2 regions of the Delftia tsuruhatensis genome follow, and region 2 is predicted to be linked to the other one. Evidence: riboswitches for the same ligand, from Rfam matches in the RefSeq annotation. Region 2 holds a riboswitch; the other holds the start of a gene.
The links. A riboswitch is a leader RNA that binds a small molecule or an ion and turns the genes downstream of it on or off. The one in region 2 is predicted to bind glycine.
Positions count from the first base shown of each region.

Region 1: it holds a riboswitch for glycine, as region 2 does, so the genes downstream of both, gcvT (glycine cleavage system aminomethyltransferase GcvT) here and L1Z78_RS02405 (D-amino acid dehydrogenase) in region 2, are expected to answer to the same signal.

Region 1 is NZ_LR813084.1:2,510,837-2,517,467, forward strand. Features, by position in the region: gene gcvP (aminomethyl-transferring glycine dehydrogenase) at 1-2,412, opposite strand, end outside; gene gcvH (glycine cleavage system protein GcvH) at 2,512-2,886, opposite strand; gene gcvT (glycine cleavage system aminomethyltransferase GcvT) at 3,024-4,160, opposite strand; glycine riboswitch at 4,219-4,336, opposite strand; glycine riboswitch at 4,352-4,463, opposite strand; gene L1Z78_RS11345 (fatty acid--CoA ligase) at 4,622-6,211, shown strand; gene L1Z78_RS11350 (hypothetical protein) at 6,371-6,631, shown strand, end outside.
Region 2 is NZ_LR813084.1:514,268-520,898, forward strand. Features, by position in the region: gene L1Z78_RS02390 (copper chaperone PCu(A)C) at 1-327, shown strand, start outside; gene L1Z78_RS02395 (PhaM family polyhydroxyalkanoate granule multifunctional regulatory protein) at 473-1,384, shown strand; gene L1Z78_RS02400 (FIST signal transduction protein) at 1,461-2,696, shown strand; gene L1Z78_RS02405 (D-amino acid dehydrogenase) at 2,712-4,043, opposite strand; glycine riboswitch at 4,135-4,245, opposite strand; gene L1Z78_RS02410 (PepSY domain-containing protein) at 4,536-6,631, shown strand, end outside.

The sequences.
Region 1 (6,631 bases), 2.0 Mb from region 2:
CGTGGGGTAGTGGTCGCGCAGCCGCGCGCTGATGTAGTTGGCGTTGAGGATGGCCGTCTCGGTGGCCAGGGTCAGGCCCTGGGCGCCCATCATGCGGATGTACATCCAGCTGATGGGCAGCACGGCCGCGTTGCCAAGGGGGGCGGCGCTGATCGCACCCGTGCCGCCCGCAAGGCCCGCCGTGGCATGGCCGGGCAGGAAGGGCACGAGGTCCTCGACCACGCAGACCGGGCCCACGCCAGGGCCGCCGCCGCCGTGCGGGATGCAGAAGGTCTTGTGCAGGTTCAGGTGGCTGACGTCGCCGCCGAAGCTGCCGGGCGCGGCCAGGCCGACCAGGGCGTTCATGTTGGCGCCGTCCACGTAGACGCGCCCGCCATGGTCATGCACCAGCTTGCACAGCTCCTTGACCTGGGTCTCGAACACACCGTGCGTGCTCGGGTAGGTGATCATGATGCAGGCGAGGTTGGCGCTGTGCTGCTCGCACTTGGCCGCCAGGTCCGCCATGTCCACATTGCCGTTGGCATCGCAGGCGGTGACCACCACCTGCATGCCCACCATCTGTGCGCTGGCCGGATTGGTGCCGTGGGCGCTGCTGGGAATCAGGCAGACATTGCGGTGGGACTGGCCCCGGCTGGCATGCCAGCCCTTGATGGCCAGCAGGCCGGCGTACTCGCCCTGGCTGCCGGCGTTGGGCTGCAGGCTGATGCCCGCATAGCCCGTGGCCTGGCACAGCCAGTCGCGCAGCTGGCGGTCCAGTTCCGCATAGCCCTGCTGCTGGTCGGCCGGGGCAAACGGGTGCACCTGGGCGAACTCGGGCCAGGTGATGGGGATCATCTCGCTGGTCGCATTGAGCTTCATGGTGCAGGAGCCCAGCGGGATCATGCTGCGGTCCAGTGCCAGGTCCTTGTCCGACAGCTGGCGGATGTAGCGCAGCATGGCGGTCTCGGAGCGGTGGGTATTGAACACCGGATGCGTGAGGAAGGCGCTGGTGCGGCGCAGGCCGTCTGGAATCAGCGGCTCCACGCCCTTCTCGAAGGCCGCGAAGCCGGGCAGGGCCTGGCCATCCTTGGCGAAGATCTTCCACAGCAGCTCGACATCGGCGCGCGTGGTGGTCTCGTCCAGCGAGATGCACAGGTATTCGCCGAAGTACACGCGCAGGTTGGCGCCCAGCGAGCGCGCGCGGGCGGCAATGGCCTGGGTGGCCGCACCGGTGTGCAGGCTCAGCGTGTCGAAGCTGGGCACCTCGCGCAGCGGCGCGCCCAGCTCGGCCAGGCCGCGCGCCAGGATGGCCGTGTACGAGGCCACGCGGCGGGCGATGCGCTCCAGGCCCTCGGGGCCGTGGTAGACGGCGTACATGCTGGCCACGACGGCGGGCAGCACCTGGGCCGTGCAGATGTTGGAGGTGGCCTTCTCGCGGCGGATGTGCTGCTCGCGGGTCTGCAGGGCCAGGCGGTAGGCGGGTTTGCCGTGGACATCGACGCTCACGCCGACCAGGCGGCCGGGCAGGGAGCGCTTGAATTCGTCGCGGCAGGCCATGAAGGCAGCGTGCGGGCCGCCCGCACCCATGGGCATGCCGAAGCGCTGGGTGGTGCCCACCACGATGTCGGCCCCCCATTCGCCGGGCGGCGTGATCAGGGTCAGGGCCAGCAGGTCGGTGGCCACGATGAAGGCGGCCTGCTTTGCATGGGCCTTGTCCACGTCGGCGCGCAGATCGTCGATGCGGCCGCTGGTGGCCGGGTACTGGGCCAGCACGGCGAAGTACTCGCCGTCCATCAGCTGGTTCCATTCCTCCAGCGAGTTGGCCAGCAGCACCTCGATGCCCAGCGGCGCGGCCCGCGTCTGGATGACCTCGATGGTCTGGGGGTGGGCATCGCCCGCCACCACGAAACGGTTGCTCTTGCTCTTGACGGAGCGCTTGGCCAGCGTCATGGCCTCGGCGGCGGCCGTGGCCTCGTCCAGCATGGAGGCGTTGGCGATGGGCATGGCCGTCAGGTCGCAGACCATGGTCTGGAAGTTGACCAGGGCCTCCATGCGGCCTTGGGAGATCTCGGCCTGATAGGGCGTGTAGGCCGTGTACCAGGCGGGGTTCTCGAGAATGTTGCGCAGGATGACGCCCGGCGTGTGCGTGCCGTGGTAGCCCTGGCCGATGAAGCTCCTGAGCAGCTGGTTGCGGCCCGCGAGCGCCTTCAGTTCCGCCAGTGCCTGGGCTTCGGTGGCGGCGGGCGGCAGCGCCATGGGCTGGTGGCGCCGGATGGTGGGCGGCACGATGGCATCGATCAGCGCGTCGCGCGAGGCGGCACCGATGGCGCTGAGCATGTGGGCCTCGTCTTCGGGGGCGATGCCGATATGGCGGGCCACGAATTCGGTGGCGTTTTCGAGGGCTGCAAGGGGCTGGGTGGAGGACATCAGCATGGAGGGACCTGTCTCAAAAGCTGAGGGTGGCGGGTGCGTCGGCCGCGCCGGGCGCACCCGCCTGAAGAAAGACGGGCACCAGGGGTGCCCGTGGCGCCATCAGGCGTTCTGCGCGAAGGCGGTATAGGCCGCTTCGTCGAGCAGGCCGGCCAGCTGGCCGGCATCGCTGAGCCTGACCTTGAAGAACCAGCCTGCGCCCAGCGGATCGCTGTTGGCCAGGGATGGGTCGTCGCGCAGGGCTTCGTTGACCTCGACGATCTCGCCGCTGACGGGCATGTAGACGTCGGCGGCGGCCTTGACGGATTCGACCACGCCGGCCACGTCGCCCTGGTTGAAGCTGGCGCCCACGGCGGGCAGGTCGACGAAGACCACGTCGCCCAGCGCGTCCTGCGCATGGACGGTGATGCCGACGATGGCCGCGTCAGGATTGGCGGCGTTGATCCACTCGTGGTCCTTGGAATACTGGATGCTCATGATTTGCTCCGGATGGAAACTGGAAAAAACCTGTGAAAGGCGGTTTGAGAAAGGTCAGTGCGCACTGTAGCGGCATGCGGCGGCGGGAAAACCGAATCCGCGGGAACCGGACACCGCCTCCGGTGCGCAGGCCGTCCTCAACCTCGGTGGTAACGGGGGGCGACGAAAGGCGTAGCCTGCACCTGCATGGGCACGGCCTTGCCGCGCACCATGGCCTGCAGCGTGGTGCCTGTGGCAGCGCTGGCCGGCTCCACATAGGCCAGGGCGATGGGCTGGTTCAGCGTGGGCGACAGCAGGCCGCTGGTGACGGTGCCGACCTTGCGGCCACTGGCGTCCTGCAGTTCGGTGCCCTCGCGCACGGGCACGCGCTCCAGTGCCACCAGGCCCACGCGCTTGCGCGTGAGCAGCTCGGGCGACTGCAGTTGGGCCAGCACGGTGGCGGCGCCGGGAAAGCCGCCTTCGCGCTCGCCGCCGATGCGGCGCACCTTCTGCACCGCCCAGTTCAGCGCGGCTTCGGCCGGTGTCGTCGTCGTGTCCAGGTCGTTGCCGTACAGGCACAGGCCGGCTTCCAGGCGCAGCGAATTGCGCGCGCCCAGGCCCACGGGCCGGACCTCGGGCTGGGTCAGCAGCGCGCGGGCCAGTGCCTCGGCGGCCTCGGCCGGCACCGAGATCTCGAAGCCGTCCTCGCCGGTATAGCCGCTGCGCGTGATGTACAGCTCGGCCCCGCTCCATTCGAAATGGCCGCCCGTCATGAAGACCAGGCCAGCCGTGTCCGGCAGCAGGCGCTCCAGCGCGACAGCGGCCTGCGGGCCCTGCAAGGCCAGCAGGCCCCGGTCGAACTGCGGCACGATCTCGCAGCGCTGGCCGATACGGGCCTGGATGTGCGCCAGATCCTCGTTCTTGCAGGCGCCGTTGACGACGAGGAACAGGTCGTCCTCGCGGCGCACGAACATCAGGTCGTCGAGGATGCCGCCCGCGTCATCGAGCAGCAGGCCGTAGCGCTGGCGGTGCTCGCCCAGGCCCAGGACGTCCATGGGCAGCAGCGATTCCAGCGCCGCATCGGCATCCGGGCCGCGCAGGCTGATCTGGCCCATGTGGGAGACGTCGAACAGGCCGGCTGCCTGGCGTGTGTGCAGGTGCTCGGCCATCAGGCCTTGCGGGTACTGCACGGGCATGGAGTAGCCGGCGAAGGGCACCATGCGTGCGCCCAGCTCCTGGTGCAGGGCGGACAGCGGGGTCTTGAGCAGGTCGGGGGTGGGGGCGGCAGCGGTCAAGGAGGGTCTCTCTTCGGGCAAGTGGCAAGGCAATACGCCATCCCGGCATGCCGGGATGTCCTGCCCTGCTGTCCGCTTTACCTGAGAGATTCACCCGCACCTTCCGGGCGTGGGGCTTGCTCCTTCGGTGGATGGGCACGCCGCCGTGCACTGCATCTCTCTCCAGCAAGGAACGCCTGCGACCGTGGCGGCAGGCGGTGCCAGTCCTTTTGCCTGAGCGTTCGGAGCGAACCCTGCGCCTTCGGCGGTGCCGCTGCCTGCGACCGTGGCGGCCGGGCGGGCACTCTCTCCTGACCGGCGCATTCTAGCCGTGCACGGCGCATGCGCTGCTGCGGGATTTCCGCGGGCTGCGGCGTTTTCCTTGCATGGAGGTATTTGCAAATTGCATAACTGTCTAAAAAATCTCCTACATTGAGATGCATCGTTATATGAATCTCGTGAGCGGGAAGAAAGAAGCGCACATGCAGCAGACGCTGGGAGACACACTGGCCTGGCCGGCCCGTTATCTGTCGAACAAGGAGGCCCTGGTGGCCTGGGAAGGGGGCGAGCGCCGGGCCTGGACCTATGCGCAGCTGGATGCCGAGGTCAATCGCCATGCCCATGGCCTGGCCGATCTGGGCATCGGCCATGGCGACGTGGTCGCGGCCTTCCTCTACAACACGCCTGCCTTCGTCTTCACCATGCTGGCGGCCGCCCGCCTGGGCGCCATCTTCAACCCCGTCAACTATCGGCTGGCGCCGCAGGAGCTGGCCTTCATCCTCCAGGACGGCGGCGCCCGCGCCCTGGTCTTCGAGGCCGAGGGCAGCGAGACCGTCGCCCGTGCCCAGGCCCTGCTCAAGGCCGACGGCGGCGGCAGCCCCGCGCACTGGATCTTCGCCGACGATGCGCAGACCGATGCCCTGCCCATCTGGGCCACGCAGCGCCTGTCGGCCCTGGCCCGCGGCCGCAGCAGCGCGCCACCACAGGCACAGGTGCGGGAGAACGACCCCTGCATCCTCATGTACACCAGCGGTACCACGGGCCGGCCCAAGGGCGTGCTGCACACGCACCGCAGCAAGCTGGCGCACAACGCCCTCATGCACCAGACCATGCAGTTCACGCGCGACGACGTGGGCCTGGCCATGGCGCCGCTCAACCACACGGCCGAGCTGCACACCAGCTTCCTGCCGCGCCTGCAGGCCGGTGCCACCCAAGTGCTGCTGCGCCGCTTCGATGTGGCCGAGGCCTGGCGCCTGATCCGCGAGGAGCGCGTGACGTTCTTCTTCGCGGCTCCGACCATGATCACCATGCTGCTGGCCGACCCTCTGGCCTCGCCGCAACAGGCGCCCGCGCTGCGGCTGGTGGAGTACGGCGGCGCCTCCATGGCGCCGCACCTGATCCGCGAATGGACGCGCAAGGTCGGCAGCGACCTGGTCCAGGTCTACGGCACCACCGAGATGGGGCCCTGCATGTCCATCCTGCCGCCGCGCGAGCAGCTCTCGCATGCGGGCTCGGCCGGGCTGCCCTCCATGGGCCATGACCTCATCGTGGCGCGTGTGCGCGAGGACAACGCACCCACCGATCCGGCCGAGGCCTGCCTGCCCGGCGAGGTCGGCGAGATCCTGGTGCGCGGCCCCTGCATGATGGCCGGCTACCTCAACCGACCCGATGCCAACGCGCGTGCCCTGGCCCATGGCTGGTACCACACGGGCGACCTGGGCCACATCGACGATGATGGCCATCTGTGGATCCGCGACCGCATCGACTACATGATCAATTCCGGCGCCGAGAACGTCTATCCGCGCGAGGTGGAGGACGCCCTGGTCGAGCATGCCGATGTGCTGGAGGTCGCCGTCATCGGCGAGGCCGACGAGCGCTGGGGCCAGATCGTCGCGGCCCATGTGGTCGCCAGGCCCGGTGCAGCGCCCACGGCCGAGGCGCTGGATGCCTTCCTGGTCCACGGCGACCGGCTGGCCGCCTACAAGCGCCCGCGCCGCTACCACTTCCGCGAAGCCCTGCCCAAGACGGCCAGCGGGAAGATACAGAAGCAGTTGCTGAGGGGGGTGGGTTGAGAAGGCTTCTATCCAGCGTGCGGTCTGCATGATGGTGCGCGGTCGTATACGTTCATAAGACGCGTCTGAAAGAAGCCACTTCTTAGGAATATTCTGAAGCGAAGTGGTTACTTTGCATTACATTCTCGTCCTTCAAATAATCCTAAGGGTGAGAGAAAAATGTTCGTGTCCTACGTTCGCGTTTTTGCAATCTGCGCGGTGGCGGTTCTGGCTACGGGGTGTGCCCAACTGAAAGCCCCGCCTTACGGTGCGGACTACGCAGCCCTGGAGCAATTGAAGGCGGCCAAGCCGGGCTCCGCCAATGTTCTGAAGGTGGAGCCGACGGATCCTGCTGCCCAGGTCAACAACCTCTCCTTGCGTGGAACGCCTCTTAATTCGGCTAGCGGCACATTTTCCAAGTATCTGGAAGAGGCGCTGGTT
Region 2 (6,631 bases):
GAGGAGCCGCTGCGCCTGGTCGGTGTCGAATCGCCGGTGGCCGGCGTGGCCGAGGTGCATGAAATGAAGATGGAAGGCGATGTGATGCGCATGCGTGCCATCGAAGGCCTGGACCTGCCCAAGGGCGTGGCCGTGGAGCTCAAGCCGGGTGGCTATCACGTCATGCTGCAGCAGCTCAAGAGCCCGCTGGTCAAGGACAGCCAGGTGCCCATCACCCTGGTGTTCAAGGACGCCAAGGGCGAGACTTCGCGCCTGAGCCTGCAGGTCCCCGTGCGCGCCATGGCGCCCGCGGCCCATGGCGGCGGCCATGCAGGCCATTCGCACTGAGACCCTCTGCCATCCACCGGGTTTGTGCGCAGCCGCGCCGGCATGACATGCCGTGGACTTGCGCCGCGCCTGGGTTAAGCTGGGAGCATGGCCGGCGGGATCCGCCGGCATGCTCTTCCAACCCAGACTTTGAGCGAGTGCGGCCATGAGTGATGCATCCTCCTTCGGATTCGGCAAGTTCATCCCCGGTTTCGACTTCCTGCAGGGCCTGGCCCAGAGTGCGGGATCGGCCACCGCCCGCCCGCTGGGGCGCCTGCCCGAATGGGTGGCGCCCACGGTGAGCATCGAGGAGGTGGACAAGCGCATCACCGAGCTCAAGGCCGTGCAGTTCTGGCTGGAACAGAATGGCAAGGCGCTGGCGGCGACCATCCAGGCGCTGGAGGTGCAGCGCATGACGCTGTCCACGCTGCAGGGCATGAACGTCAGCATGGGCGAGCTGGCCCAGGCCTTCCAGTTCCCCGCTGCTGCCGCCAAGGGCGCCGCAGGCCAGGGGCAGGCCGACCATTCGGATTGGCCCATGTCCTCGGCTGGCACCAAGGCGGGCAAGTCGGGAAAACCGCCGGCCGCCCCGGCGCCGGCCGCAGCCAGGAGCACGGATTCCAAGCCTTCGCAGGCACCGGCCCCCGAGGCATCGGCCTCCGAGGCATCGACGGGCGGGGATGCGTCTGCCCAGGCCGCGGCCATGGGCCAGGCCATGCAGTGGTGGGGCGCATTGACCCAGCAGTTCCAGCAGATCGCGGCCAAGGCCATGGCCGAGCCGCTGGCCCCGGAAGCCGTGGCGGCCGCCCAGCGGGCCACCGGCATGGCCGGGGACCTGGCCAAGGCGACCATGGAGCGCATGACGGCCCAGGCAGGTGCCTTCGCGGCGCAGGCGGCGCAGGCGGTGCAGGCGGGCAAGTCGACGGCACCCAAGAAGGAGCCCAAGGCGGAGCCCGCGAAGACGGCGGCCAGGGCTGCGGCGCCCGCCAAGGCCGCGGCCCGCAAGAGCTCTGCAAAGACGGCAGCCAGGGCCCCGGCTGCCGGCAAGGCCGCGGCCAAGGGCCGGCCGTCGCGTTGAACGGGGGCGGACCCATGGACGCAAGGCCCGTGCCGGCCGCAGGCCGGTTTCCGGCAAGCGCAGAAAGAAGGTGGGAATGTCTTTGTTTCCTGTAGGCCATGCCAGCCATGCCGACTGGCGCGTCGCCGCCGATGCGGTGCTGCGCCAGCTGCGCGCGCAGCTGTCAGGGCCGGACCACGCGCAGCGGCCCCGGCTGGGCCTGGTGTACCTGTCCCATGAACATGCGGCGCACGCACGTGCGCTGCTCCAGCATCTGGCCCGGGCGTTGCCGCATGTGGCGGACTGGGCCGGTTGCTCGGCCGGCGGCGTGCTGGCCATGTCCCATGAATACCAGTCCGGGCCCGCGCTCGCGGTGATGCTGCTCGATGTGCCGGCGGCCCACTACCGGCTGTACTCCGGCCTGGCACCGCTGCACGCGCCGGGCGGGGAGGCCGGCTTCACGGCCCGCTGCGCGCTGGTTCATGCCGAGGGTGGTCAGCCGGAACTGGCGGAGTTGCTGTACGAGCTGTCCGAGCGCACCGAGTCCGGTCTGCTGTTCGGTGGCCTGGGCAGCGGCGGGGATGACGGCGTCGAAGGCGTGCAGATCGCCTGCCGCACCGAAGAGCTGCACGCGCAGCAGGGCGATGCCCGTGGAATCTTCCGGGGCGGTTTCTCCGGCGTGGCCTTCGGCTCCGCCGTGCCCTGCATCACGGGCATGGCCCAGGGCTGCGTGCCGTTGGGCGAGGGCCTGGAGATCACCGAGGCGCGTGGCGCCCTGGTCACCGGCCTGGATGGGGACCCGGCACTGCAGCGCCTGCTGCAGTTGCTGGGCGTGGAGCTGGAAGGCAGCGACTGGCAGCCCGCGCTGACCACGGTGCGCACCACGCTGGCGGCGATTGCGCCGCCGGGCCGGGGCATGGCCCATGGCGTGCTGACGGAAGAGGCCCAGGTGCTGACCCTGGTCGGCCTGGATCCGCTGCGCCAGGGCGTGGCCCTGTCCTGCGCCGTGGAGGCCGGGCATTCCGTGATCTTCTGTCGCCGCCAGGCCCAGGTCGCACGCCAGGAACTGCTGCAGCTGGGCGCGGCGCTGCGCGATGCGGCGGAGCCCGGCGACGGCCAGGCGCCGGAGCCATCGCAGCCGCCCATCCGCGGCGCCATCTACATCAGCTGCCGGGGCCGCGGTGGCGGCCTGTTCGGAGGCCCCGATGCCGAACTGCGCACCCTGCGCCACGCGTTGGGCGACGTGCCGCTGATCGGCTTCGTGGCCGAGGCCGAGATCATGGACGCGCGCCTGCACCGCTTCGCAGGTGTGTTGACGGTATTCACGGCGTAGCGGCGTCAGCAGGTCTCAGATGGCACGCGGACGCGCGGCGCCCGCACCGGGTGCCGGTTCCAGTGCCTGCACCCCGAGGAAATCGAAATCCACGGCCGGGCGTCGGCCGCTGACCAGCTCGGCCAGCGCCAGGCCCGAGCCGCAGGCATGCGTCCAGCCCAGCGTCCCGTGGCCTGTGTTCAGGAACAGGTTGGCGACCGGCGAACGGCCGATCAGCGGCACGTTGCTCGGTGTGGCGGGGCGCAGGCCGCTCCAGTACCGGGCCTGGCTGGCGTCGCCGGCGCCAGGGAACAGCTGTTGCACGCGCCGCACGATGGCCTCGCAGCGCACGGGATCGAGGTTGCGGTCATAGCCGTTGAACTCGGCCGTGCCTGCGATGCGCAGCCGGTCGCCCTGCGCGCCCGTGTAGCGCGAGAACACCAGCTTGAACTCGTCGTCGGTGAGGCTGACCTGGTAGGCCTTGGCGGCATCCAGCACGGGCAGGGTCACGGAGTAGCCCTTGGCCGGATAGATGGGCAGGCGCAGGCCCAGCGGTGCCGCCAGCAGCGGGCTGAACGAGCCCAGGGCCAGCACGTAGGCGTCCCCCTGGATGCGTTCGTAGCGGCCGTCGGCATTGGTGACTTCCACATGGTCGATATGGCGGCTGGCGCCCGCGCCCGTGGTGCGCAGTGCCGTGATGTGGTGGCCGTGGAGAAAGCGCACGCCGGTGGTGGCGGCGATGCGGGCCAGCTCGCGCGTGAAGAGGTTGGCGTCGCCCGATTCGTCCTGCGCCGTGTAGGTGGCGCCCGCGATGCGCTCGCGCACCTGGGCCAGGGCGGGTTCCAGGCGCACGGCCTCGTCGACATCGATCAGGCGGCGGTCGCAGCCCAGGGCCTGCATCTGCTCGGTGGGCTTGAGCGCCCCTTCGAACTCGCGGGCGTTGGTGTAGAAGTGCAGGATGCCCTGGGTGCGCTGCTCGTACTGCAGGCCGGTGTCGGCGCGCAGCTGCCGCAGGGCATCGCGGCTGTAGGTGCCCAGGCGCACGATCTGCCGGATGTTGTGGCGCGTGCGCGCCGGCGTGCAGTTGCGCAGGAAGGACAGGCCCCAGAGCCACTGGCGCATGTCGGCGCGCAGGCGGAACAGCAGCGGGGCGTCCTCGCGGCCCAGCCAGCCCAGCAGCTTGAACGGCGCGCCGGGATTGGCCCAGGGCTCGGCATGGCTGACCGAGATCTGTCCGCCGTTGGCGAAGCTGGTCTCGGCGCCCGGCGAGGCCTGGCGGTCGATGACGGTCACTTCGTGACCCAGGGATTGCAGATAGTAGGCCGAGGTGGTGCCGAGCAGGCCGGCTCCGAGAACGATGACGCGCATGACGATGCCCTTTCAAAGGCATGTGCCGGTCACACGGAGGCTGGATGCTTGATGGGCATGGCAAGCAGCCGGCGTCCGTCGTGACGCAGCTGCCGCTCCCCCTGTCCTTGGTACCTGAGAGATTCACCGCCGTCCATGGGGACGGGGCTTGCTCCTTCGGTGCGCCGTACCTTGCGGGCGGCGACTCTCCAGACGGCATGATGTGTTCGCAGTACGGTACCTGAGCGTGTATGGGAGTTTGCGCCTTCGGTGAGGCGGATGCCGCGGCACCCGCCTGCTCTCCTGCTGCTGGCGATTCTAGGCGCTGGCCTCAGGGTGCCAGCCTAGGCGAAAACCCCAGGCCGGCATCCGGGCCAACGGTTGGCATGCCACAGGCCATGAATGAGAACGATTTAGAATCGCGCGCTGATCGGCTCCCCGCGTCCATGGGGCCGAGGCACGGGTGCCGTGCACTCCCTGTCCGCTGCCAGTCTCCCGTCGCCGGCCTGTTTCATGCGCTTCAAGAAAATCTGGTTCCAGCTGCACTGGTTCGTCGGCATCACGGCCGGCACGGTGCTCATCGTCATCGGCCTGTCGGGCGCGGTATTTTCATTCCACGAGGAGATCCTGGACTGGCTCAATCCCGGCACGGCCTCGGTGCCCGTGCGCGAGGCCGTAGCGCTGGCGCCGCCGCAGATCGTGGCCGCGCTGCGCGAAGCCGGCGAGCAGCGCGCGGTCCAGCGCATCACCGTGTTTGCCGAGCCTGGGCGCTCGGCCCAGGTGGCCTTCAAGCCGGCGGCCGGCCAGCGCCGGGGCCAGACCGTCTTCGTCGATCCCTACACGGGCGCGCAGTTGCCCGGGCAGCAGGGCGCGGAGTTCTTCGGATGGGTGGAGCGCCTGCACCGCTGGCTGCTGCTGCCGCGCGACGACGGCAAGCCCGTCACGGGCACGCTGGCCGGCCTGCTGCTGATGCTGTCGCTGTCGGGCCTGTACCTGCGCTGGCCGCGCCGGCCGCTGTCCTGGCGCGCCTGGCTGACCTTCGATCCGGCGCTCAAGGGCCGCTCCTTCCTGTGGGGCCTGCATTCGGTGCTGGGCACCTGGGCGCTGGTGGCCTACGTGGTGTTCACGCTCACGGGCATGTACTGGGCCTTCGGCGTGGTGCGCAGCACGGTGGATGGCTGGGCCGGCGTTCCGCCGCGCGCTGCCGCGCCCGCGCAAGCCGCTGCGCGCGGCGGCCCGAGGCCGGAGCCGGCCGCCACGCAGCCCGTGGACATCGGCCCAGGCTGGGCTGGCTTCGAACACGTGGCCCGGGGCTGGACACTGGCGCAGCTGCGCCTGCCCGAACGCGCGGGCCAGCCGCTGCAGATCAGCTGGCTGGATGCCGATGCCGCCCACGAGCGCGCCCGCAACCAGATGGCCCTGCTGCCAGACGGCACCGTGCAGCGCGACGAGCGCCATGCCGACCTGCCCACGGGGCGGCGCGCCGTGGGGGCCATCTATCCGCTGCACATGGGCACCTACTTCGGCCTCCCGGGGCGCATCGTCATGACGCTGGCCTCGCTGGTCATGCCCTTGTTCGCCATCACGGGATGGATGCTCTACCTGGACCGCCGCCGCAAGGCGCGCGCCGTGGCGCGCGAGCACCAGGCGCTGGCGCAGGGCGCGGCCATCCCGCCTGCCGGCCAGGATGCCGTGCTGGTGGCCTTCGCCAGCCAGGCCGGCCATGCGCAACGGCTGGCCGTGGCCACGGTGGCCGCATTGCGCGGCGCGGGGCTGGCCGCGACGCTGCAGTCCGTGGCCCGGCTCGATGCCGAGCAATTGCGCCACCACCGGCGCGTGCTCTTCGTGGCCAGCAGCTTTGGCGAAGGCGACCCGCCCGATGCCGCGCGCCGCTTCGCGCGCCTGCTGGGCGCGGCCTCGGGATCTGCCCTGCCGCAGCTGCAGTACGGCCTGCTGGCGCTGGGCGAACGGCAGTACGCGGCCTTTTGCGGCTTCGGCCATGCGCTGGACCACCAGCTGCGCCGCCTGGGCGCGCAGCCGGTGTTTCCGCTGATCGAAATGGATGGCGAGGATGCCGCCGCCTGGAGCGCCTGGCAGCAGGCGCTGGCAGGGCATTTTGGCGTGGAGCCCGGCGTGTCCGGGCCGCCCGAGGCGGTGGCACCCGTGTTCTTGCCATGGCGGCTGCAGGCGCGCGAGCACTGCAATCCCGGCAGCCAGGGCGCGGGCCTGTACACGCTGCGGCTGGCCCCGCCCGAAGGCGCGGTTCCCGCGTGGCAGGCCGGCGCCCTGGTCGAGGTCCTGCCACGCCATGCTCCCGAGATGGTCGATGCCTGGCTGCTGCGCCAGGCCTGCGACGGCATGGCCGTGGTGCGCTGGCGAGGGCAGTCCATGCCATTGCGCGAGGCGCTGGCGTCCAGCGTGCTGCCCCTGCCCGGTGAATTCGCTGCGGGCACCGCGCCCCAGGCCGTGGCCGATGCGCTCCGGGCGCTGGCGCCGCGCAGCTACTCGGTCGCCTCGCTGCCGCAGGACGGCCATGTGCAACTGCTGGTGCGCCAGGTGCGCCACGACGCGGGCCTGGGCCTGGCCTCGGGATGGCTCACGTTCCATGC